One region of the Tistrella bauzanensis genome, then DNA from elsewhere that is predicted to be linked to it. Evidence: riboswitches for the same ligand, from Rfam matches in the RefSeq annotation. Region 1 holds a riboswitch; each other region holds the start of a gene.
What was found. A riboswitch is a leader RNA that binds a small molecule or an ion and turns the genes downstream of it on or off. The one in region 1 is predicted to bind S-adenosylmethionine.

Region 1 (7,188 bases):
CCGTTCGCCCGTGGTCGCGTCGAGCGCGATCACGTCGCGGTGCGGTGTGCACAGATACAGCGAATCATCCACCTTGATCGGGGTCGCCTCGAAGCTGAATTCGCGGCCGCGCTTTTTCTCGCCCGGCTTCGGCATGTCGCCGGTCGAGAACGACCACACCTTTTCAAGGCGGGCGACATTGTCGGGGGTGATCTGGTCGAGCGCCGAAAACCGGTCATTCGCATGGGTGCCGCCATAGGATCGCCAGTCCGCTCTGGCGATGAAGCGGTCGGCGGGCGCCTGTGCCCCGACCGTCCAGCCCGATGTGTCGTCGGTGCGGGCATAGCGCATGTCGGTGATCCGGTAACCCGCCGCGAAGACGAGACCGATCAGAACCATACAGGCAAGCATGCCGCCCCACGACACCGCCCGGACCTGGCTGTGGCCGGCAATCTGCCCATGCCCGGGGGCCTTCAAGAGCCGGCCTGCCACCCACGGCGACAAGATCCAGATGCCCAGCACCAATGGCGCGACAAGTCGCGGCAGAAGCGCCCAGCCGTCGAGGCCTGCCTCATAGATCGCCCAGGCGATTGTGCCGATCAGCACCGCCACATAGACCCATACGCCGGCCGGGTGGCCGGATGACATCACGGTGCCGCTCAGCACAAGCAGCAGTCCGGTGACAAGATAATATGGCGTACCCCCCAGGTAGAGCAGCCAGCCCCCAAGGACCGCAAGCGCAAGGCCGATCAATCCGACGAGGATGCCGGTGATCAGCACGATCCCGCCGGGCCGGCGGGGCGGATGAAGCAGGTCTCGCATGATGAACGCTCCGGTTCGGACTGCGGCATCCGGCCGGGCCGGGTGACACGACCGGCGCCAGTGACCGTCGGCATCGATGACGGCCGGCTTGCGCCCCCAACAGCACGTCGGGCGAATTGTTTCCGATCGATGCCTCCGCTCCGTGGCGATCATCCGGGCATGCAGCGCCATGCAGGCGGTCATACTTGCCCCTTGAGACGGCCGGAAATCTCCCCTACAACTGACGCGACATCAAGAGTTGGGGCGCGCCCAACGCCAACCTGCCGACCGGGCAAGGTGGCACTCCCGCCTGTTTCATGGGGGAGGATGTGGCCGAACCGGCAATCAATCGGATCACGCCACGGCGCCAGCCCCGCACTACGTCGGAGGATGAACGCGTCGATGCCGATCAAGATTCCCGATGACCTGCCGGCCCGGAGCACGCTTGAAGCCGAAGGCGTGATGGTCATGCGTGAGACCGACGCCATACGGCAGGATATCCGGCCGTTGCGGGTCGGGCTGCTCAATCTCATGCCCAACAAGATCCGGACGGAAACCCAGATCGCGCGTCTGATCGGCGCGACGCCGCTGCAGGTCGAATTGTCGCTGATCCGCATCGGCAGCCATGTCGCGCGCAATACATCCGTTGATCATATGAGTTCATTCTATCGAAGCTGGGACGATATCCGGTCGGAGCGCTTCGACGGTTTCATCATCACCGGTGCCCCCATTGAACGGCTGCCCTTTGAAGAGGTCACCTATTGGGGGGAGCTGTGCGACGTGTTCGATTGGACCCAGACGAACGTTCATCGCTGCTTCAATATCTGCTGGGGCGCGCAGGCGGCGGTGCATCATTTCCACGGTGTGCCCAAGCATGACCTGCCGGAAAAGGCCTTTGGCGTTTTCCGGCATCGCAATCTGGCGCCGGCCTCGCCCTATCTGCGCGGCTTTTCCGACGACTTCTCGATTCCCGTATCACGCTGGACCGAGATCCGGCGCGAGGATCTGCCCCGGGATGCCGGCATCACCGTGCTGGCCGACAGTGACGACGCCGGCTTGTGCCTGCTCGACGATCCGCGGCACCGCTCGCTGCACATGTTCAATCATCTTGAATACGACCGGACCTCGCTTGCCGAGGAATACCAGCGCGATGTGGCGACCGGCGATGCCATTCAGGTGCCGAAGAACTACTTTCCCAAGGACGACCCGACCCGGGAGCCGGAGAACCGCTGGCGCAGCCACGCCCATCTGCTGATCGGCAACTGGATCAACGAGATCTACCAGACCACGCCATTCGACATCGAGGCCATCGGCGCCGATTGACGGCACGGTCAATCGCCATGGTCGCGGCCGGCATCGCCAAGGGCGGCGATTCGGCCGCGCAGCCAGTGCTGGCCGGGATGGGTGTCGTTGCGACGGTGCCATGACATGACGAACGGCACGGTCGGCAGATCCAGCGGCGGTGGCAGCATCACCAGTGCATCGGCATGGCCCGAGGCCATGATCACGCCTTCCATCAGGGTCGCGATCAGGTCCGACCGCGCCACCAGCAGCGGCGCCGCGTACATGTGGGGCAGGGTCAGGGCCAGGTGCCGTTTCAGACCCCGTCTCGCCAGAGCCGCGTCCACCTGCCCGAACTGGTCGCCTTCGGGCGAGACCAGCAGATGCGACAGCGTGAGGAAAGCGGTCAGATCCAGCGGTGCCTGTGCGGCCGGGTGATCTTTCCGCAGCACACAGACGAAGCGTTCCCTGAACAGCGGCTGGTGCAGGATCCGACCGCCGCCGGTTGCGGTGGGCGGAACGCCAACGGCGATATCGACCGTGCCGGCATCCAGCATCGCGATTGCATCGTCTCGGGCCGCGATGTCGCGGACATGCAGGGCCATGCCCGGTGCGTCATGCCGCAGCCGGTCCAGCAGTCGTGGCAGCATCAGAAGGCCCGGATGATCCGATATGCCCAGCGAGATCGCGGTTGTCGCGGTCGCGGGATCGAAAGTCCGGTCAGCGCCCAATGCCCGGTCTATCTGGGCCAGCGCCTGAGCCAGCGGTTCGGCCAGATCGATCGCCCGTGGTGTCGGTTGCAGACCGTGCGGCGCCCGGACGAACAGGTCATCCCCGATCAGCGCGCGCAACCGCGCCAGTGCCGCACTCATGGCCGGCTGGCTGCGCCCGATCCGGGTACCGGCGCGGGTGACGCTGCGTTCCGTCATCAGTGCGTCGAAGGCGATGAGCAGGTTGAGGTCGATGCGATGAAGATCCATGCGGTGGATGTTCACATATATTCTCTATCGATTTCAATGATGATGCAGCCGGGCCTATTCCTGTGGGGGTGACGCTGACATCAACTCTCATTCAGGACGACCGGACCCATGGCCATGTCGCTACACCATCAGGAACAGCCCGGCCCGCAGGGGCTGGGCGCCGACGACCGCCGTGTCGTCGAGCTGCTCTATCGCGCCTTCAGTGACGGCAATCCGGATCTTCTGGACCAGGCGGTGGCCATCGACTGGCAGGACATCCCATTGGCACCGCACCAGCAGCCGGGCCGCGCGGGGATGAAACCGCTGATCCTGGCGTTCGCTGCCGCCTTCAGCGATCTGCAGATCACTATACTCGACATGATCGGCCAGCCCGGTCGCGTGGCGGTGCGGGCCGTCATCACCGGCACCCATACCGGCCCTTGGTTCGGGGTGGCGCCGACCGGGCGATCGTTCCAGATCGCGATCCACGAATTTCATGCCATCGCCGATGGCCGGCTGACCCATACCTGGCATCTGGAGGACTGGTTCGGCTGGCTGGGGCAGGTGGGCGCCTGGCCAGTGGTGTCGACGGAGGCCGGGTCATGAAGGCGGCACGATTCCATGCCTATGGTGCCGAGGTTATTGTCGAGAGCGTGGCACAGCCCGCGATCGGCCCCGACGAGGTTCTGGTCGAGGTCAAGGCCGCGGCGTTGAACCCGCTGGACGTGAAGATGCATGCCGGCTGGATGCATGAGGTGTTTCCGGTGGATCTTCCACACACCATCGCCACCGATCTGGCCGGTGTCGTGACACGGGTGGGCGACCAGGTGCAGCGGTTCAGGCCCGGTGATCATGTTGTCGGCCGCAGCGATCCCACCCGTGGTGGCGCCATGGCCGGCTCTGCGGCGATACCCGCCGATCATCTGGTGCCCGTGCCGGCAGGGCTGTCGCTGACCGATGCCGCCGGCATTCCCACCGCCGCCGGCACCGCATGGCAGGCCCTGATCGAGATGGCGGCTCTGCGCGCGGGCCAGACGGTTCTGGTACATGCGGGGGCGGGCGGCGTCGGCGGTTTTGCTATTCAGTTCGCTCGCATGGCCGGCGCGCGGGTGATCGCAACGGCATCGGGAACCGGCATCGACATTGCCCGCCGGCTCGGTGCCGACCAGGTTATCGACTATCGCACCGACGAGTTCGCCGCGGTGGCCTCAGGGGTCGATGTCGTGCTCGACACCATCGGCGGCGAGACCCAGCGGCGGTCATTCGGCGTGCTGCGGTCCGGTGGCCGGTTGCTTGCGATCTCGGAGGCGCCCGATCCGGCGCTGGCCGCCGCATATGGGGTTGAGGCGGATTTCGTCTTCCATCGCTCCAGCGGCCGGCGGCTTCAGGCCATGGTCGACGCCATCGTGACCGCGGGCCTGACGGTTCCAATCGATCGCGTGGTGGCCCTGGATGATCTGGCCGCGGCACTGCGTCATCAGGCATCGGGCAGGGCGCGGGGCAAGATTATCATTGCCATGGGCTGATACCTAGAGCCGGCGCCATCAGCCTTGCTCCATCACCAGCCGTCCGGCCGTCGCACCGGTCAGGGCGCTGAAGCGGCGGTCGAAATCGCGCGCGATATCGGCGATGCTCACCTGGCCCAGGCGGTCGAGCAGGACGGCTTCGGCCGCCTGCATCGCCTGGGCGAGCGTGGCGTTGACCGCCTGTTCCACCAGACAATCGGGCTGGTCGACCGACGGCCCGATGGCGAACACCGGCGGATCGCCCAGCGCGCGATAGACATCGAGCAGGGTGATGTCGTCCAGCCGGCGAGCCAGGGTCCAGCCGCCGCCATGGCCTTTTTCCGACCGCACATAGCCTTGGTCGCGCAGGCCGGCCATGGTCCGGCGCACCACCACTGGGTTGGTGTTCAGCATCCCGGCAATGGTTTCGGATGTCGCGACGCCGTCATGGCGATCCATGTGGATCAGCACATGCAGCATGCGTGACAGGCGGCTGTCGGCGCGCATCGGGTGGGGTGCTCCTTCATCACGGTCGATTGGCTCGGCTGTCCCGCGATGATAGCAGGGCACCGCTATCGTAACCAGAAAAGTGGCGTGATGGCTTGTGTCGCCGATATACGTAACTTATAAAGATGCGTGATATTCAGGCATGACCGGAGACCCGCAGCCATGAACCATGACGTGATCATTATCGGGGGCAGTTTTGCCGGCTTGTCCGCCGCCATGCAGTTGGCACGTGCCCGTCGCCGGGTGCTGGTGATCGACGCTGGACGCCCACGCAACCGTTTCGCTGCCGCATCCCATGGCTTTCTGGGCCAGGATGGTCAGAGCCCGCAGGCGATCATGGATCTGGGCGCCCGTCAGCTGCTGGCCTATCCGACCGCGCGGATGATCGGGGGCGAGGCGATCTCGGCCTGGAAAACCGATGACGGCTTCAATGTCATGCTGGCCTCCGGCGAGGCGTTGACCACCCGCCGGCTGATCCTGGCCGTGGGCGTCGCCGACGATCTGCCGCCCGTGCCGGGGCTGGCCGAGCGCTGGGGCGTGGGCGTGATGCACTGCCCCTATTGCCACGGCTATGAGGTGGCGGGGCGCGATCTGGCGGTGCTGGCCTATGACGCGCGGGGTGTTCATCAGGCGATGATGCTGCCCGATTGGGGCCCGACCACGCTGCTGGTCCATGACGGTTTCACCCCCGATGCCGATCAGGTGGCCGGGCTTGCCGCGCGCGGCGTGACCATCGAGACCACGCCGATCGCGCGGCTGACCGGACCGGCACCGGTGCTGGCGGCCGTGGAACTCGTCGATGGTCGGGTTCTGCCGGTTGCGGGTCTGTTCGTCGCGCCAAACACCCGCATCGCCAGTCCTCTGGCCGAACAACTGGGCTGCGCGGTCGAGGACGGGCCGATGGGGCCATATCTGCGCGTCGACGACTGGAAGCAGACCAGCATCGCCGGGGTGTTTGCCGCTGGCGACGCGGCAGGGCCGATGCACAACGCCACATTGGCCTCTGCCGCCGGTGTCATGGCCGGTGTCGGCGCCCATCAGTCGCTGATTGCGGCGGCGATCAATCGGGCCGTTTCGGGATCTCCATCCCCCGCTGCACCGCCGGCCGCGCCAGTCCGCGCGCCAGCCACGCCGGCACATGGGTGAGGCTGGCATAATCGACCAGATCACCGGCGCTATAGAAGCCGATCAGATTGCGCACCCAGCCCAGGGTGGCGATATCGGCGATCGTATAGTCATCGCCCATGATCCAGTCGCGGCCATCAAGCCGCGCTTCAAGAACCGCCAGCAAACGCTTGCTTTCGTCGCGATATCGGACAAGCGGCCGCTTGTCTTCGATCTCGCGGCCGGCGAATTTGTGGAAATAGCCAAGCTGGCCGAAGATCGGGCCGATCGCCGCCATCTGGAACATCACCCATTGCACGCACTGCCAGCGTGCCGCCGGGTCGGCCGGCAGGAACCGGCCGGTCTTTTCCGCCAGATAAAGCAGGATTGCGCCAGATTCAAATAGACCAAGCGGCGCGCCGCCGGGGCCGTCCGGATCGATGATCGCCGGAATCTTGCCATTGGGGTTCAACGACAGAAAGGGTGGCGTCCAGGTCTCGTTCTGGCCGATATCGATCAGATGCGGTTCATAGGCGAGGCCGGTTTCTTCCAGCATGATCGAGACCTTCACGCCGTTTGGCGTGGGCAACGAATAGAGCTGAATGCGGTCCGGGTGTTGTGCGGGCCAGCGGGTGGTGATCGGGAAGGATGAAAGATCAGCCATGGATGGGCTCCTGCTGCGGTGTCGGGTCATGCTCTGCCTGGGCGTCGGTTACGGCGGACCGGCCGAAGACGGTGCGCCCGCCATAGCTGGCGGAGCGGCGGCGCTCTTCGGCTATGAAGGCGTCGACCGAGGGTCCGGTTGCATGCCGTTCCAGCCGCCGCGCCTGTTCGTCGAGGCGCCGGATGGCATCGAGCCGCTCGTCATTGCCGAGCCGCGCGGTTGAAACCGCCGCCTTCAGCACCGTGATCGTCTGATCGTAAACGGTGAGCGGCACCGGAAAAGGTGCGCCATCCTTGCCGCCATGGGCCAATGAGAACCGGGCCGGATCGGTGAAACGGCAAGGGGCACCATGAACCACCTCGGCCACCAGCGCCAGTGACCGCACCGT
Region 2 (7,188 bases), on a different contig from region 1:
TCAAGCGCCCGCAGGCGCACATCCCGCTCGTCCTGCGTCAGGCCGCCGTCAGCAGCGGCGCCACGCGCACGACCGCGACCGCCGCCGGAACCGCTCCGGTTGCCCTGCTCGGGCACCGACACGGTCCGCTTGCGCTTGACCTCGACCGTCACGGTCTTGGAACGGCCGTGCGAGAAGTTCTGGCGAACCTGGGCGCCTTCCGCCGCAGGCTTCCTCCTCAGCTCAAGACGCCCGGCTCCCGACAGGCTGAGCGCCTTCTTCTGGCCGTCCTCGTTGGTCTCGCTCATATCGCTCCGGTTATCCGTTCTCTCTCAAGCCGGCCGACACCCGGTCGACAGGGTAGGGGGCATCCCTGAAACCCGCGAGACGCTGGGCAGCGCCCAGGAAACGCTTCGCGAGCCGTCCTTCGGCAATCGCGACATTGACCGCGTTCTCGCGTCCGAGAGCACGACCCATTTCATCGCGGGTCAATAGTGCGACGACAGGAACGCCCTTCAGCGCTCCCATGCGGGAGGCGGCCGTCTCTCCGGCATCCGATGCCAGGGAAATGGCGCCGACGGTGCCGGCATCGAGCCAGCTCCGCACTTTTTCGTATCCGGCGACAACCGCTCCCGCCCGGCGGCCGAGCCCAAGATATTCCAAACACCGGGCAGTTAGCAATCGCTCGACCGTCCCGATCAGGTCATCGCCGACCTGCGTCTGTGTCCGGAAGGCTCTTGAGAACAACCGGCGCTTGATTGCGATGGTCAGTGACGCCCGATCGGCAGTCACCCACGCACCGCGTCCCGGCAGGCTGGCGTCGACATCCGCGACCACCCGCCCTTCGGGGTCGAGCACGAAACGGATCAGCCCGTCGGGCGATCCGCTCCGGCCCTTGACGATGCAGCGGCGTTCAGGCGCACGGTCGCGCGGCCCCGCATCGGTCGGCAGGTCGTCGCCTGCCGCCGCGTCGGGTATCGCCACCATGCCGTCCGGCATTGCCGGATCGATCGCCACCACCATCATCGCTCCGTTCATGGCCCGGCGCCATGGGGTTCCGGGCCGCGTTCATATCAGGCCTTGGCGCCGTCGACGCCGGCATCGGCCGCATCACCAGCACCAGCCTCGGCGCCGACGGCGTCACCGTCATCCGCCACCTCGCCAGCCGCCGGTTCGTCCTCGAACCAATGGGCGCGGGCGGCCATGATGATGCGGTTGGCCTCGGCCTCGTCCAGCGTGCCGGCGGGCAGAAGCTCGATCAGCTCGTCGCCCGACAGGTCGGCCAGGTCGTCGAGGGTCTTCACCCCCTTCTCACCCAGCTGCGCCAGCATCAGCGGCGTCATGCCCTCGATCTCGGCGACCGCGTCCTCGACACCCAGCTCGCGGCGTTTGTCGTCCATGCGCCGGTCGCGGGCTTCCAGGAACACCTGGGCGCGGTTCTGAAGCTCGGCCGCGACGTCGGGATCGAAACCCTCGATGCCCGACAGTTCATCCTCGGCCACGAAGGCGATTTCCTCAATCGATTCGAAGCCCTCGGTCACCAGAAGCTGAGCGATCACCTCGTCGACGTTCAGTGCCTCGATGAACAGCCGCGAGCGTTCGCGGAACTGTTCCTGGCGCCGCTCCGACTCCTCGGTCTCGGTGACGATATCGATGTCCCAGCCGGTCAGCTGCGATGCCAGGCGGACGTTCTGGCCACGCCGGCCGATGGCCAGCGACAGCTGTTCATCCGGCACCACCACTTCGATCCGCTGGGTATCCTCGTCCAGCACCACCTTGGCGACTTCCGCCGGGGCCAGCGCATTGACCAGGAAGGTCGCGGTATCGGGCGACCACGGAATGATGTCGATCTTTTCGCCCTGCAGTTCGGCAACCACCGCCTGCACCCGCGAGCCGCGCATGCCGACGCAGGCACCGACCGGGTCGATACTGCTGTCGTTGCTGGTCACCGCGATCTTGGCGCGCGATCCCGGATCGCGGGCGCAGCCCTTGATCTCGATGATGCCGTCATAGATTTCGGGCACTTCCTGCGCGAACAGCTTCGCCATGAACATCGGATGGGTGCGCGACAGGAAGATCTGCGGCCCCCTGGGTTCCTCGCGCACCGAATAGATATAGGCGCGGACCCGGTCGCCGACCCGGAAGCTTTCCCGCGGCAGCAGTTCATCGCGGCGCATCACGGCTTCGGCGCGGCCCAGATCGACCACGACGCTGCCATATTCGGCGCGCTTGACGATGCCGTTGATGATCTCGCCGACCCGTTCCTTGAACTCGTCGAACTGGCGCAGGCGCTCGGCCTCGCGCACCTTCTGCACGATCACCTGCTTGGCGGTCTGGGCGGCGATGCGGCCGAAATCGATCGGCGGCAGCGGGTCGACCAGGAAATCGCCGGGGGCGGCGTCGGGCTTGCGGTGGCGGGCATCGGCAACCGTGGTCTGGGTCGCTTCGTCCTCGACCTCGTCGACCACCTGGGTATAGCGGTACAGACGGATCTCGCCGGTCTTGCGGTCGATGGTGGCCCGGATATCGTGATCCTGGCCGTATTTGCGCCGACCCGCGGTCTGGATCGCCTGTTCCATGGCTTCGAGCACGCTGTCGCGGTCGATCGACTTCTCGCGGGCAACCGCGTCAGCGACCTGTAGCAGCTCGTGCCGGACCGGGCCGGTGTTGAAGTTGATGTCCATGGGGCGCACTCAGCTCCGGTTATCCTGGACGGCGGCGATCAGCTCATCGGTGAGGATCAGCTTCGCCGACGAAATCTCGTCGAAAGGCAGGGCCGCTTCAGCGCCGTCATCCAGACGGATCGCGACCAGCCCGCCATCACGCACGCCGGCAAGCCGACCGCGGAACCGCTTGCGGCCCTCATGCGGGCGCCGCAGTTCCATCTTGGCCTCAAAGCCGGCGAACCGCTCGAAATCCTTGAACCGGGTCAGCGGCCGGTCGATGCCGGGGGAGCTGACCTCAAGTGCATAGGCCTCGGTGATCGGATCCTCGACGTCGAGCAGCGCCGACACGACATTGCTGATCTCGGCGCAGTCATCGACCGTCATCAACTGACCGTCGGTGCGCTCGGCCATGATCTGCAAGGTGGCGTTGGTGCCCGATCGGAACACGATGCGCACGACCTCGTAACCGAGATCGCCGATGGCCGGCTCGATCAGCTCGGTGATACGACGAACGACGTCCATGCGCTCCTCCAGTGGCGGGGCGAGGCCAGACCGGCGCGGGCGACTGGCCCGACACAGGTGATGGTCCGACGCGGCACAAACAAAAAAAGGCGGGCCCAAGGCCCACCCGGCGGAAGCTGCATGTGACCGCGACCTCCGGCGTGCCCACGCCGGATACCCCTCCGGTCCCTCACCGGGGCGGAAGGCTCGTCGGCTTGGGCGCTGGCGGGATCGCCGGCGGTCCGCAAACGCGGACGACGGTCAATATACGCATATGTAACGGAACCGCAAGGAGTTTGTCCCCGGGGGCGCCCGCGCCCCGCCGTCCATCCGCCGCAACCTCGCCTGCCTGCAATCGGCGCCTCAGCGAACGTGGGGGTGTCACTGCGGCCAGACAAGGCCGCCCAGAGCGATTCCGCGCTGGAAACACGCCGGATCTTCGGAAAAAGCACGCAGCCCCCCAGAAAAATGCTCAGGTCTTCAGAAACCGCATGAACACCGGCACCCGTCCCGCGGCGCGGGCCTTGGCCTCATAGCGGGTCTCGATCTGGCCGTCGGGCCGCCGCTGCCAGTCGCCTGGCCGGCGTGCCGTCCATGTGAAGGCCGGATGGGCGCGAACATGGGCCAGTGTCCAGGCACACAGATCGGTATGATCGGTGGCGGCCGTCAGCTCGCCGCCCGGCTTCAGCACCCGGGCCAGCGCCGCCACCGTCTCGGGCTGGATGAAACGGCGCTTGGCGTGGCGGCGCTTGGGCCAGGGGTCCGAGAACAGCAGATAGACCCGGTCGAGACAGGCATCGGGCAGCACGTCCAGCAGGCGGGCGGCATCATCGCCCAGCACCCGTACATTGCGCAGGCCGCGGACCTCCAGTTCAACCAGAAGCGCCGACATGCCGCCGATATAGGGCTCGCAGCCGATGAAGCCGGTGTCGGGCTCGGCCTCGGCCCTGGCGATCAGATGCTCACCGCCGCCGAAGCCGATTTCCAGCGCCAGCGCCGCCGGCGGATGATCGAACAGCGCATAGGGGTCGATCGGCGACAGCGACCCGCCCTCGCCGCGCGGCGGCAGCGCAATCGCCAGCGCCGGCAGCGTCTGCTCCAGCACCCGGCTGCGATTGGCTTTCAGCGGCCGGCCGATGCGGCGGCCGAAGTGGCGCCGACCAACACTGTCGCCATGGCTGTCGGCGTCATCGGCATCAGAGACGGTCGTGGCGGCGGGCGGGGCGGCGGGCTTATGGCTTGAAACGGTCATCGGCTGTCCGGTGTCCGGGCTGGTCAGAGGGGTGGGCTGTCGACAAAAAAGCGGGCGGCACCCGGATCTCCGGATGCCGCCCCTTGCTGATCGCATGGATCAGGATCAGAGCACAAGCTGCTTGATCGCCTCCACCAGATCGGTCTTCTCCCACGAGAAGCCGCCATCGGCCTCGGGCTCGCGCCCGAAATGGCCATAGGAGGCGGTGCGGGCAAAGATCGGCTTGTTCAGCTGCAGATGCTCGCGGATGCCGCGCGGGGTCAGGTTCATCACCTCGCGCATCGCCGCTTCCAGCCTGGCCTCGTCAACCGTGCCGGTGCCGTGGGTGTCGACATAGACCGACAGCGGATGCGACACGCCGATAGCATAAGAGAGCTGGATGGTGCAGCGATCGGCCAGCCCGGCCGCCACCACGTTCTTCGCCAGATAGCGCGCGGCATAGGCGGCCGACCGGTCGACCTTGGTCGGATCCTTGCCCGAGAAGGCGCCGCCACCATGGGGTGCTGCACCGCCATAGGTGTCGACGATGATCTTGCGCCCGGTCAGGCCGGCATCGCCATCCGGGCCGCCGATCACGAAATTGCCGGTCGGATTGATATAGAGATGGGCGTCGTCGCACATCCAGCCCGCAGGCAGCGAGGCCTCGATGATCGGCCGCACGGCGGCCTTCACCTCGTCCTGGGTGACGCCGGCGATGTGCTGGGTCGACAACACGATCGAGGTGGCGCCCACCGGCTTGCCGCCTTCGTATTGCAGGGTCACCTGGCTCTTGGCGTCGGGGCCAAGCAGCGCCACGTCGCCCGAGCGGCGGGCCGCACGCAGATTGCGCAGGATGGTGTGGGCATAGTGGAGCGGCGCCGGCATCAGCGCGTCGGTTTCCCGGCAGGCATAGCCGAACATGATGCCCTGGTCGCCGGCGCCCTCATCCTTGTTGCCGGCGGCATCGACGCCGACCGCGATATCGGCCGACTGATCGTGCAGAAGCACTTCGATCCTGGCGGTCCGCCAGTGGAAGCCGTCCTGCTCGTAACCGATGTCGCGGATGACGTCGCGCGCCACCTGCTCGATGGTTTCGGGCGAGGTGTCGCCCTTGGAGCGGATCTCACCCGCAATCACCACCCGATTGGTGGTCGCGAGCGTTTCACAGGCGACCCGCGAGAACGGGTCGGCAGACAGAAGATGGTCGAGAACGGCATCCGAAATCCGGTCACAGATCTTGTCTGGATGGCCTTCGGAGACCGACTCGCTGGTGAACAGGTAGTTGCTGCGGGCCATGACGCGTCTTCAACCCCTCAAGAACCGACGACGAACCGTGGCTCCGACCACGGTCCGGGCAACCTCGCGGGCTTTCAGCCCGCCGGTTGCCTACGATGGACTCCGTGCGTCTGGGTTCTCGGCGGGTTGACACGGGAATGCGCCCACCAAGCCCACTTAGCGCACTGTTTAACGTGGCGGCAAGCGGCACAAATCCGACCACGGATGATCTGGCATACCCACGCTCTCACAGGTCACGCTTGCGGGACATGTGATTTTCGCGCATTGGTTTTGCTCAAACCCTCGGATGAAACTTCCACGACGTGCTTCCGGAATCAAGCACGTTTTTCAGGCACCGGTGCCGATCGCGTCGCTCATCGACCGCGCCAGATCAATCACACGGGTGCGGGTGCGTGCATCGGGAATGCGGGCGAAGTCGAAGGCCAGCATCTGGGCGTCCGGGCCTTCCATCACCGCCCAGTCGAAGCCGTCGTCGACGCTGATCAGCCCGCGTCCTCCCGCCACCGCTTCTGCCTGATCATAGAAGAACGATACCGGCACATCCAATGCATGGGCGATCAGGAACAGCCGGCCCGCGCCGATGCGATTGGTGCCGCGTTCATATTTCTGGATCTGCTGGAAGGTCAGTCCCACCCGCTGCCCCAGCTTTTCCTGGCTGAGCCCCAGAAGCTGCCGGCGCAACCGCACGCGTCCACCGACATGAGCGTCAATCGGGTTCAGTCTCGTCACCATCCGCGTCATCCCTCCTCGCACCCCGCAGGCCTCGTTTCCGACCTGTTACCAGCCGGATAGATGACATCACGCCATGGCATGGGTCAACCCCGGCGCGCGCATGGGGCTGCATGAAACGCGTATTCCGGGTTGCATTCCCGGTCACACTCGCCTCCAGTGACAGGTTGAACACGCATCAGTTGCTTATCCCGCAGACTCGACATCGCAAAGTAGTCTACTGACTCTCCGGGGGAAAATCAGATCGCTGATCCAACCGTCCTGCGGGATTTCCTCAGGAAGAAAAGTCAGCAATCAGACACTGCAAGATAACGAGAAGGTCATGCGAAAATATATCAAGATCCTGTGAATGCTCAGGCAGCACCGGTATTGCGGCGTGTGGTCAGAAAACCTGCCACCATCACCAGCAGGGCCGCGATGCCGGCGGCCTCGTCGCCCATCCGGGCATAGATGGTCGGTGCCAGCGCCACCGGCAGCGGGCCATCCAGCACGCCGCGCCGGTCCAGGGGCAACAGCGCCACGATCCGCCCCAGCGGGTCGACGATCGCCGATATGCCGTTATTGGCGGCACGGACCAGCGGCAGGCCTTCCTCGATCGCCCGCATCCGGGCGGCGGCGAAATGCTGGAAGGGACCGGCGGTCAGGCCGAACCAGCCGTCATTGGTGACGTTCAGCAGAAAGCCCGGCCGGGTGGCGGGGTCGGCCCCGGCAGTGACCGCGCCGGGGAAGATCGCCTCATAACAGATCAGCGGGCTTGCCGGCGGCAGGCCGGGCAGCGCCAGTGTG
Region 3 (7,188 bases), on a different contig from region 1:
GCGGTCCGGCCGCGCCGCAGAGGTCGCGTCCGGGGTCTTCACCTGGCCGTCAAGTTTCACCGCCAGCACGTTTTCGCGTGTCATTGCTCAAGCAACTCCCAGGGTGCGGCCGGCTGGACACGTCGCCCGGCTGGCAAAAGCTGCGCGGGGCGTCGTGTCTGCGGCGGGCCGATCGTACGAAAGCTGTCAGTTTTACGTGGGCACCCGCCAGCCGGATCATCGGTGCGGACATGCCCTGGCAGCTCTCGTGATCACGCGGAACAGTTGGCCGCGATACGGCGGCCTCCCGGTCCGCGAACCGGTGGCAGGATGGGGCAATGCAACCAGAGATCGCCCTGCACCTGCCTGATGGAACTTCTACTATAGGTTTTGCCAGCTACCCCTGCAAGCCCGTCCACGGCGAAAATCGCGGACGACCGTGCGGCGCCCGGTGCCGGCTGTCCCTGCGTGCGCGCCCCAAAGGGGTTCAGACCAGATCTAGTCCATTCGGCGCGGATTGCCAGAGGCGGGCCCCTCATCCGGTTGCGACCGGGGGCCGGCGGTCAGTTTATCGTCTGGGCGGCATGGGGGCTGTCGAGCGAGAAACTCGGGATCTCGACCTCGAACATCTCGCCGGCGGCGCTCTCCATCTGATAGCTGCCGCCCATGATGCCCGACGGCGTGGCCAGCGGTGCGCCGCTGGTGTATTCGAAGCTCTCGCCCGGTGCCAGCACCGGCTGCTCGCCTACCACGCCCGGGCCGCGCACCTCCTGAAGCCGGCCCAGCGCATCGATGATCCGCCAGTGGCGGCTGCGCAACTGGACCGTGTCCGCGCCGTGATTCTCGATCCGGATGTGATAGGCGAAGACAAACTGCCCGTCTTCCGGCGATGACTGGTCGTCGACATAGAACGGACGCACCGCCACCATGATCGAGCGGGTTGTCGCGCTGTATTCGTGTTCCGCCGCCATCATCCCCACCTGCTCAATCGTCGCATCATGGCGACACCATACCGATGTCCCCACCCCGGCAAACCCGCCCGCATGCCGGCCTCGAAGGGTCTGCGAAGCCAATATTGCGACCAATGCAGCGGATTTCCAGTGCCGAGCGCAAGCCCTAATCGGCAGACGGGCCTCGCCAGCGGTTATGCGGCGTCGAGTGCGGCCCCCAGATCGGCCGCCAGATCCTCCACATCCTCAAGCCCCACCGACACCCTCACCAGCCCTTCGGTGATACCCACGGCGGCCCGCTGGTCGGCGGTCAGGCGCTGATGGGTGGTGGTGGCCGGGTGGGTGGCCAAGGTCTTGCTGTCACCCAGATTGTTCGAGATGTCGGCCACCTCCAGACGCTCAAGAAAGCGGAAAGCGGCGTCCTTGCCGCCGGCGAAATCCAGCGCCAGAACCGTGCCGCCACCCCGCATCTGCCGGCGTGCCAGGGCATGCTGGGGATGCGAGGCGAGGCCCGGATAGATCAGCCGCGTCAACGCCGGATGGTTTTCAAGCCGCCGGGCCAGCGCGGTGGCGGCCCGGGTCTGTTCCCGCACCCGCAGCGGCAGGGTTTCCAGCCCCTTCAGCAGCACCCAGGCGTTGAAGGCGCTCAAGGTCGGGCCGGTATGGCGCAGAAAATTGCGCAGCTCGCCATCGCAGAAGGCTTCGTCCGACAGGATGGCGCCGCCCAGAACCCGGCCCTGGCCGTCGATATGCTTGGTGGCGGAATAGACCACGACATGGGCGCCAAGCTGCAGCGGCTTCTGCAGGATCGGCGTGGCGAACACGTTGTCGACCACCAGCCTGGCGCCACAATCGCGTGCCACCGCCGCCACCGCCTGAAGGTCGATCAGTTCGAGCTGCGGGTTCGACGGGGTTTCCAGAAAGAACACCTTGGTGTTCGGCCGCACCGCCGCCGACCAGGCCGCGATGTCGTCGCCGCGCACGAAGCTGGTCTCGATGCCGAACCGGGGCAGCAATTCGGTCAGGATGTACTGGCACGATCCGAACAGCGCTTCGGCCGCGACCACATGGTCGCCCTGGCGGAGCTGGCAGACCAGGGCGGTCCACACCGCCGACATGCCCGATGCCGTGGCCCGGCAGGCCTCGGCACCTTCCAGCGCCGCCAGCCGGGTCTCGAAGGTGCGCACCGTGGGGTTGCCATAGCGGCTGTAGACGAAGCCGGGCTCCTCGCCCTTGAACCGGGCCTCGGCCCTGGCCGGGCTGTCATAGACATAGCCCGAATTCAGGAACAGCGCTTCCGATGTCTCGCCATGGGGGCTGCGGTCCAGCCCGCCGCGCACCGCCAGCGTCGCCTGCCGGCGGCCGGCGCCGGCCGCCGGCTTGTCGCCGCCACCCCGATCGCTCTCCCACAGCCCGTCATCGGCCGCACATTCGTCCTCGACGCCGTTCCGGCCCCCGTCTTCCCGCATGGTCACATGTCCGCATAAAAAAACCCGGCCTCTGGCCGGGTCGACGCACAATCCGTTCTGCGCCCGCTCCCGACCTTTTAGCAGCGAGATTTACGTGGTCCGCAAGCCGGCCGGCCCAAATCCCCACGGATGCGCCGACACAAGCCACACGTGCCCCGCGACATCAGGGCGCCACGATACGCCCGGGCGCGACCGGGGGTCAAGTCCTGAAGATATCAGCATCTTTCACCCATCCGCGGCCTGTAGATCCAGCACCGGCCCGCCGGCCGCCGCCGCCTCGTCCGGATCATGGGTCACGATCAGCGTCGGCACCGCCTCGGCGCGGATGCGGGCGAACACGGCCGTGCGCAGCCTGTGGGCCAGCGGCCGGTCCAGCCGCGCGAAGGGTTCGTCCATCAGAACCATGCGCGGGCGTGCCACGAGCATCCGCATCAGCGCCACCCGCGCCCGCTGCCCCCCCGACAGGGTCAGCGGGTCGCGACCACCCAGCCCGGCCAGGCCCGCCTCGGCCAGTGCCGCGTCGATCAAGGCCCGGCGCCTGGCCCGCGACAGCCCGGCGGGCAGGCCGAAGCCGATATTGGCGGCAACCGTCAGATGCGGGAACAGCAGATCATCCTGCATCATCAGCCCCACGCGCCGCGCCTCGGGCGGCAGGCCGTCGATGGCAGTACCATCCAGCCACACCCGGCCGGCCATGGTCACACCCGGCCCGGCAATACCGGCGATCACCGCCAGCAGGGTGGATTTACCCACGCCGGACGGCCCGACCACGGCGCCGATCACGCCTGCCGGCACCGTCAGATCCAGCGGGCCGATCAGCGGCCGGTCATGGATGCGCAGCGCCAGCCGGTCCAGCACCAGCCCGGCGGTCATTGCCGCACCGCCCGGGCCGGCGCGCGGATCAGGCTGGCCAGCAGGAAGCCGATGGCGGGCAGGGCGGTCATCAGCAGGGCTGCAGTCGATGCCGCCCGCCGGTCGATGCCGGATGCGGCGGCGACGGCTTCGGTGGCCAGCACCGGCAGCCGGCCACCGCCGATCATCAGCGCCGGCAGATATTGTGCCACACCGACCGCGAAGCCGATCGCGGCGGCAATCGCCATCGGCCGCGCGGTCAGCGGCAGCATCACCGCCACCCAGGCGCCGCCCGGCCCCCGGCCCAGGCTGCGCGCCAGCAGCCGCGGCCGGGGGTCGGTGCGGCGATAACTTTCGCGCAGCGCCAGAAACAGATAGGGGAACACATAGAGCAGATGGCACCACACTACGGCCACAACCGTGCCGTCCAGCCCCAGGCGCAGCGCCAAGGCGCGGATGCCGGCCAGAAATGCCGCCGGCGGCAGCAGCAGCGGCAGATAGACCAGCGCCTCCGCCGCCTGCGACAGCGAGCGGCCGGCCCCGGTTCCGCCGTCTGCACCCAAAGCCTCACGTTCCAGCACCAGCACCGCCAGCGGCAGGGCGATGGCCACCGGCAGCAGCCCCAGCCAGACCGTGCGGGCGATGACGCAGCCGAGCAGCGCCACGGTATCGGCCAGCCGGCCCGGTGCCCAGCGCATGGGCAGCAGATCGGGGAACCGCCAGCTTGCCGCCAGCGCCCAGATCACCAGGGTGGCAAGGCTGGCGGCCGCCAGCAGCAGCGCCAGACCGCCGACCAGCCCCGACAGGCCCGACAGCGCCGGCGCCACGGGCTGGCGTGGCCGTCGCACCAGCGGTGGATCGATGCGGGCCGGATGATCGCCGCGACCGCCCGCCAGCCAGAACCGCGCCAGCCGCTCACCCAGCCACCAGATGCCCACCGCCACCGCTGCCAGCGCCAGTTGCGCCAGGGCGGCGGCATGGCCGGCGGCGGCACGGGCGGGGTCGGCATCGAACAGCAGCGACAGGCTGCGCACGGCGAAGCTCGGCGGCAGGCTCGGCCCCAGCACCACAGCCATATCGACCGTGCCGATGCCATAGACCAGCACCGCCACCACCGGCCAGCGCAGCACCGGCCAGATCTGTGGCGCCACGATCCGCCACCACGCGCTGGCCGGGCGCCAGCCCAGACAGCGCGCGCGGGCCAGCACGGCGCCGGCACCCAGCCGCGCCTGTGCGGCCAGCAGCAGGGCCAGCAGGAACGGGGTTTCCTTGATCACCAGCCCCACGATCAGCGACAGCCCGAACCGGTCGCCGGGGACGGCCAGGTCCGGCGGCAGGGCGTCGCCACCACCACTGACGGCGCGGAAGATCAGCCCGGTGGGGGCGATCAGCAGTGCCAGCCCAACCGCCACCGCCGCATGGGGGGCCGCCACCATCACCAGGGCGGCGCGTTCGGCCATGCGGCCGAAGCCGGGCAGGGCGGCCAGGCCTGCGGCCATGCCGCCGGCCAGCAGCACCGACAGCAGGGTGGCGGCAAGCGCGGTCCACAGGCTGATCAGGGCCGCGTGCAGCATGCCGGGTTCGGTTGCAAGCACCTGCCATGCGGCGCCATCGGCAGCGGCCAGCCCGGTTGCCGCCAGCCCGCCCAGCAGCGGCACGGCCAGCAGCAGGATCACCGCGCCCGGTGCCGCCATCAGCGGCCAGGACGGGCGGATCACCGCCGCCGGGCGGAAGGCGGCCGGCCCGGCCGGGTTCGGGATCTGCATCTCAGCCGCCCAGATAGCGCCGCGCCCATTCGGCTTCCAGCCAGCCGGTCCAGTCAGGATGCGGTTCGGGCAGGGCCGGGCCCAGTTCGTCATCCGACGGCCATGCCGGACCCAGATCGATGGCGGCAAAGCGGGCGCGGCCGTCATCGCTCAACCGGTCCGCCGCCAGCACGGTCATGTCGCCCCACACCGCCGGGTCCAGCTTGGCGGCCTGGGCTGCCGGTGAAATCAGATGGTTGGCGGCCACCATCGCCGCTGCCTTGGCCGGAGCATTGCGCGGGATCGCCACGAAATGGGCATTGGCGATGCCGCCGCCCGACCAGCCGGCGACCCGGGCGGTGTCGGCCATCAGCCCGGCGGCGATCGCCGATGCCGCCTGTCCCGGATGGAAGGCGAAGCCCAGATCCACCGCCCGGTCGATCAGCAGTTGTTCATGCGCCGGGCCGCTTGGCGGATAGGCCTGTCCCTGGCGCCACAGTGATGGCCGCACGCGGTCGAGCCAGTCCCACAACGGGGCGGTGATCGCGGGCGCGCGGGCGGGGTCGACAGGTGCCGCCAGCGCGGCCCGGCCGGCATCGTCCAGCAGCATCACCAGCATCTGCTTCAGGAAGGTGGTGCCGATGAAATCCGGCGGCGCCGGATAAGTGAAGCGGCCGGGATGGGCGCCGATCCAGCCGGCCAGTCCCTTGGGGCCGCGCGGCGGCTGCGGGGTCACCGCCCGGTCATAGACCAGTGCGAATTGCGACAGGCCCCAGGGCACCTCGTAACCGTCGACCGGGATATGGCCGTCGGAGGTCAGCGCCGGGTTGGCGTCAAGGTCGATCGTCCGGGCATTGGGCAGCCGGTCCAGGAACGGGCCATACAGCAGGTCCGCCTGCCGCAGCGCCACGAAATTCTCGCCATTCACCCACAGCAGGTCGATCGAGCCGCCATCCTGAAGCCGGCCTGCCGCCGCCTCGGCGCGGATCCGGCCCACCGCTTCGGCGGTATCGGCCAGCTTCACCTGTTCAAGCGTGATCGCGCAGCACGCGGCCAGTTGCCGGCCGATATCGGCGATGAAGGTGTTGATCTTGGGGTCGCCGCCCCAGGCATTGAAGCGCACGGTCTGGCCGCGCGCCTCGGCGAGCACGGCATCCCAGGCCGCCGTGTCGTCGGCGGGCGCGCCGGCCGGCGCATCGGCTTCCGCCGCCCGCGCCACCGGTTGATGCACCATCAACCCCATCAGCAGCGCGGCTGCCGCCGACAGCAGCCATCCGCCCGTTCTCGCCACACCTGCCGTCATCGTGCCCGCTCCCCGGCCGCTCGTTTGCCTGATGGCCCCCACCATAAGCCGGAACCGGGTGTCTGCGGCAAATCACGAAAGCTTGAAGCCGGAATGGTCTGACCCCGGCTGTGCACAGGTCAGGGTTGCTACAGGTTGCGGGGTACGGGCCCCGGTGGTCAGCGCTGGCGGGCGGCGAGCATCAAGGCTTCCTGACGGGCAGCCGCCTCACGCTCGGCCTGTTCCATGGCTGCCCGCTGGCGTTCGGCCTCCTGGCGCTGCTCCAACATCTGTCGCTCGCGCTCGGCGGCTTTGTCCATTGCCGCGCGCAGTGCATCCGGGTCGCGCACATCGCCACGGGCGATGCGCGCTTCCTGCATTGCCCGCATCTCGTCGAGCTTGTGGTCCAGCACCTCTTGCTGCCGGGCATGATGTTCGGCGAGTTCCTGGTCCGGCCGGGGCGGGGCGGGAGGGTCGGCGTCCGGCCGGGCCAGAATGTCGTCGCGGTTCTGCTCGAACGTGTCGAGGCGCTCCACCAGCCGCGCATTCGCGGCCAGCACCTCGGGCGGCAGCGCGCCCGGCGCGTGGCCCAGCGCTTCGGCGGTCTCGATCAGTTTCGCGGTCGAGGCAGACTCGGCCCAGAGCGCCACCTCGCCAGGTGTGGGCAGGGCCTCGATCGTGGTCGACACCACCTGCATCGCGGTGGTGTCCAGATGCGCGGCCTGCTCGATCACATTTGACAGCGTCTCATGTCCAATCATGGCAAGCGGATCGGCTTCCCGTGCCGGCCCGTCGGCGGGGGGGATCCGTTCCTCCAGCCAGGCGGCCCGCTGCGGATCGGTCCGGGCGACATCCATCTCCAGTGCGGCGACCGCAGTCTCTGCCGCGATTTTCTCGTCGCGCAGCCGGTC

Region 2: it holds a riboswitch for S-adenosylmethionine, as region 1 does, so the genes downstream of both, metK (methionine adenosyltransferase) here and metA (homoserine O-acetyltransferase MetA) in region 1, are expected to answer to the same signal.
Region 3: it holds a riboswitch for S-adenosylmethionine, as region 1 does, so the genes downstream of both, metZ (O-succinylhomoserine sulfhydrylase) here and metA (homoserine O-acetyltransferase MetA) in region 1, are expected to answer to the same signal.

The regions. Positions count from the first base shown of each region.
Region 1 is NZ_BMDZ01000007.1:107,914-115,101, reverse strand. Features, by position in the region: gene IEW15_RS05255 (membrane-bound PQQ-dependent dehydrogenase, glucose/quinate/shikimate family) at 1-801, opposite strand, end outside; SAM-I-IV-variant riboswitch at 1,025-1,139, shown strand; gene metA (homoserine O-acetyltransferase MetA) at 1,183-2,103, shown strand; gene IEW15_RS05245 (LysR family transcriptional regulator) at 2,112-3,041, opposite strand; gene IEW15_RS05240 (ester cyclase) at 3,150-3,626, shown strand; gene IEW15_RS05235 (NADP-dependent oxidoreductase) at 3,623-4,546, shown strand; gene IEW15_RS05230 (Rrf2 family transcriptional regulator) at 4,565-5,032, opposite strand; gene IEW15_RS05225 (NAD(P)/FAD-dependent oxidoreductase) at 5,195-6,178, shown strand; gene IEW15_RS05220 (glutathione S-transferase N-terminal domain-containing protein) at 6,093-6,800, opposite strand; gene IEW15_RS05215 (DUF763 domain-containing protein) at 6,793-7,188, opposite strand, start outside.
Region 2 is NZ_BMDZ01000012.1:49,927-57,114, reverse strand. Features, by position in the region: gene infB (translation initiation factor IF-2) at 1-287, opposite strand, end outside; gene IEW15_RS07465 (RNA-binding protein) at 298-1,017, opposite strand; gene nusA (transcription termination factor NusA) at 1,053-2,663, opposite strand; gene rimP (ribosome maturation factor RimP) at 2,673-3,167, opposite strand; gene trmB (tRNA (guanosine(46)-N7)-methyltransferase TrmB) at 3,619-4,398, opposite strand; gene metK (methionine adenosyltransferase) at 4,504-5,673, opposite strand; SAM riboswitch at 5,810-5,885, opposite strand; gene IEW15_RS07440 (helix-turn-helix domain-containing protein) at 6,001-6,405, opposite strand; gene lnt (apolipoprotein N-acyltransferase) at 6,756-7,188, opposite strand, start outside.
Region 3 is NZ_BMDZ01000058.1:951-8,138, forward strand. Features, by position in the region: gene folE (GTP cyclohydrolase I FolE) at 1-84, opposite strand, end outside; gene apaG (Co2+/Mg2+ efflux protein ApaG) at 543-950, opposite strand; gene metZ (O-succinylhomoserine sulfhydrylase) at 1,124-2,398, opposite strand; SAM riboswitch at 2,456-2,535, opposite strand; gene IEW15_RS19485 (ATP-binding cassette domain-containing protein) at 2,624-3,271, opposite strand; gene IEW15_RS19490 (ABC transporter permease family protein) at 3,268-5,016, opposite strand; gene IEW15_RS19495 (ABC transporter substrate-binding protein) at 5,018-6,229, opposite strand; gene IEW15_RS19500 (hypothetical protein) at 6,457-7,188, opposite strand, start outside.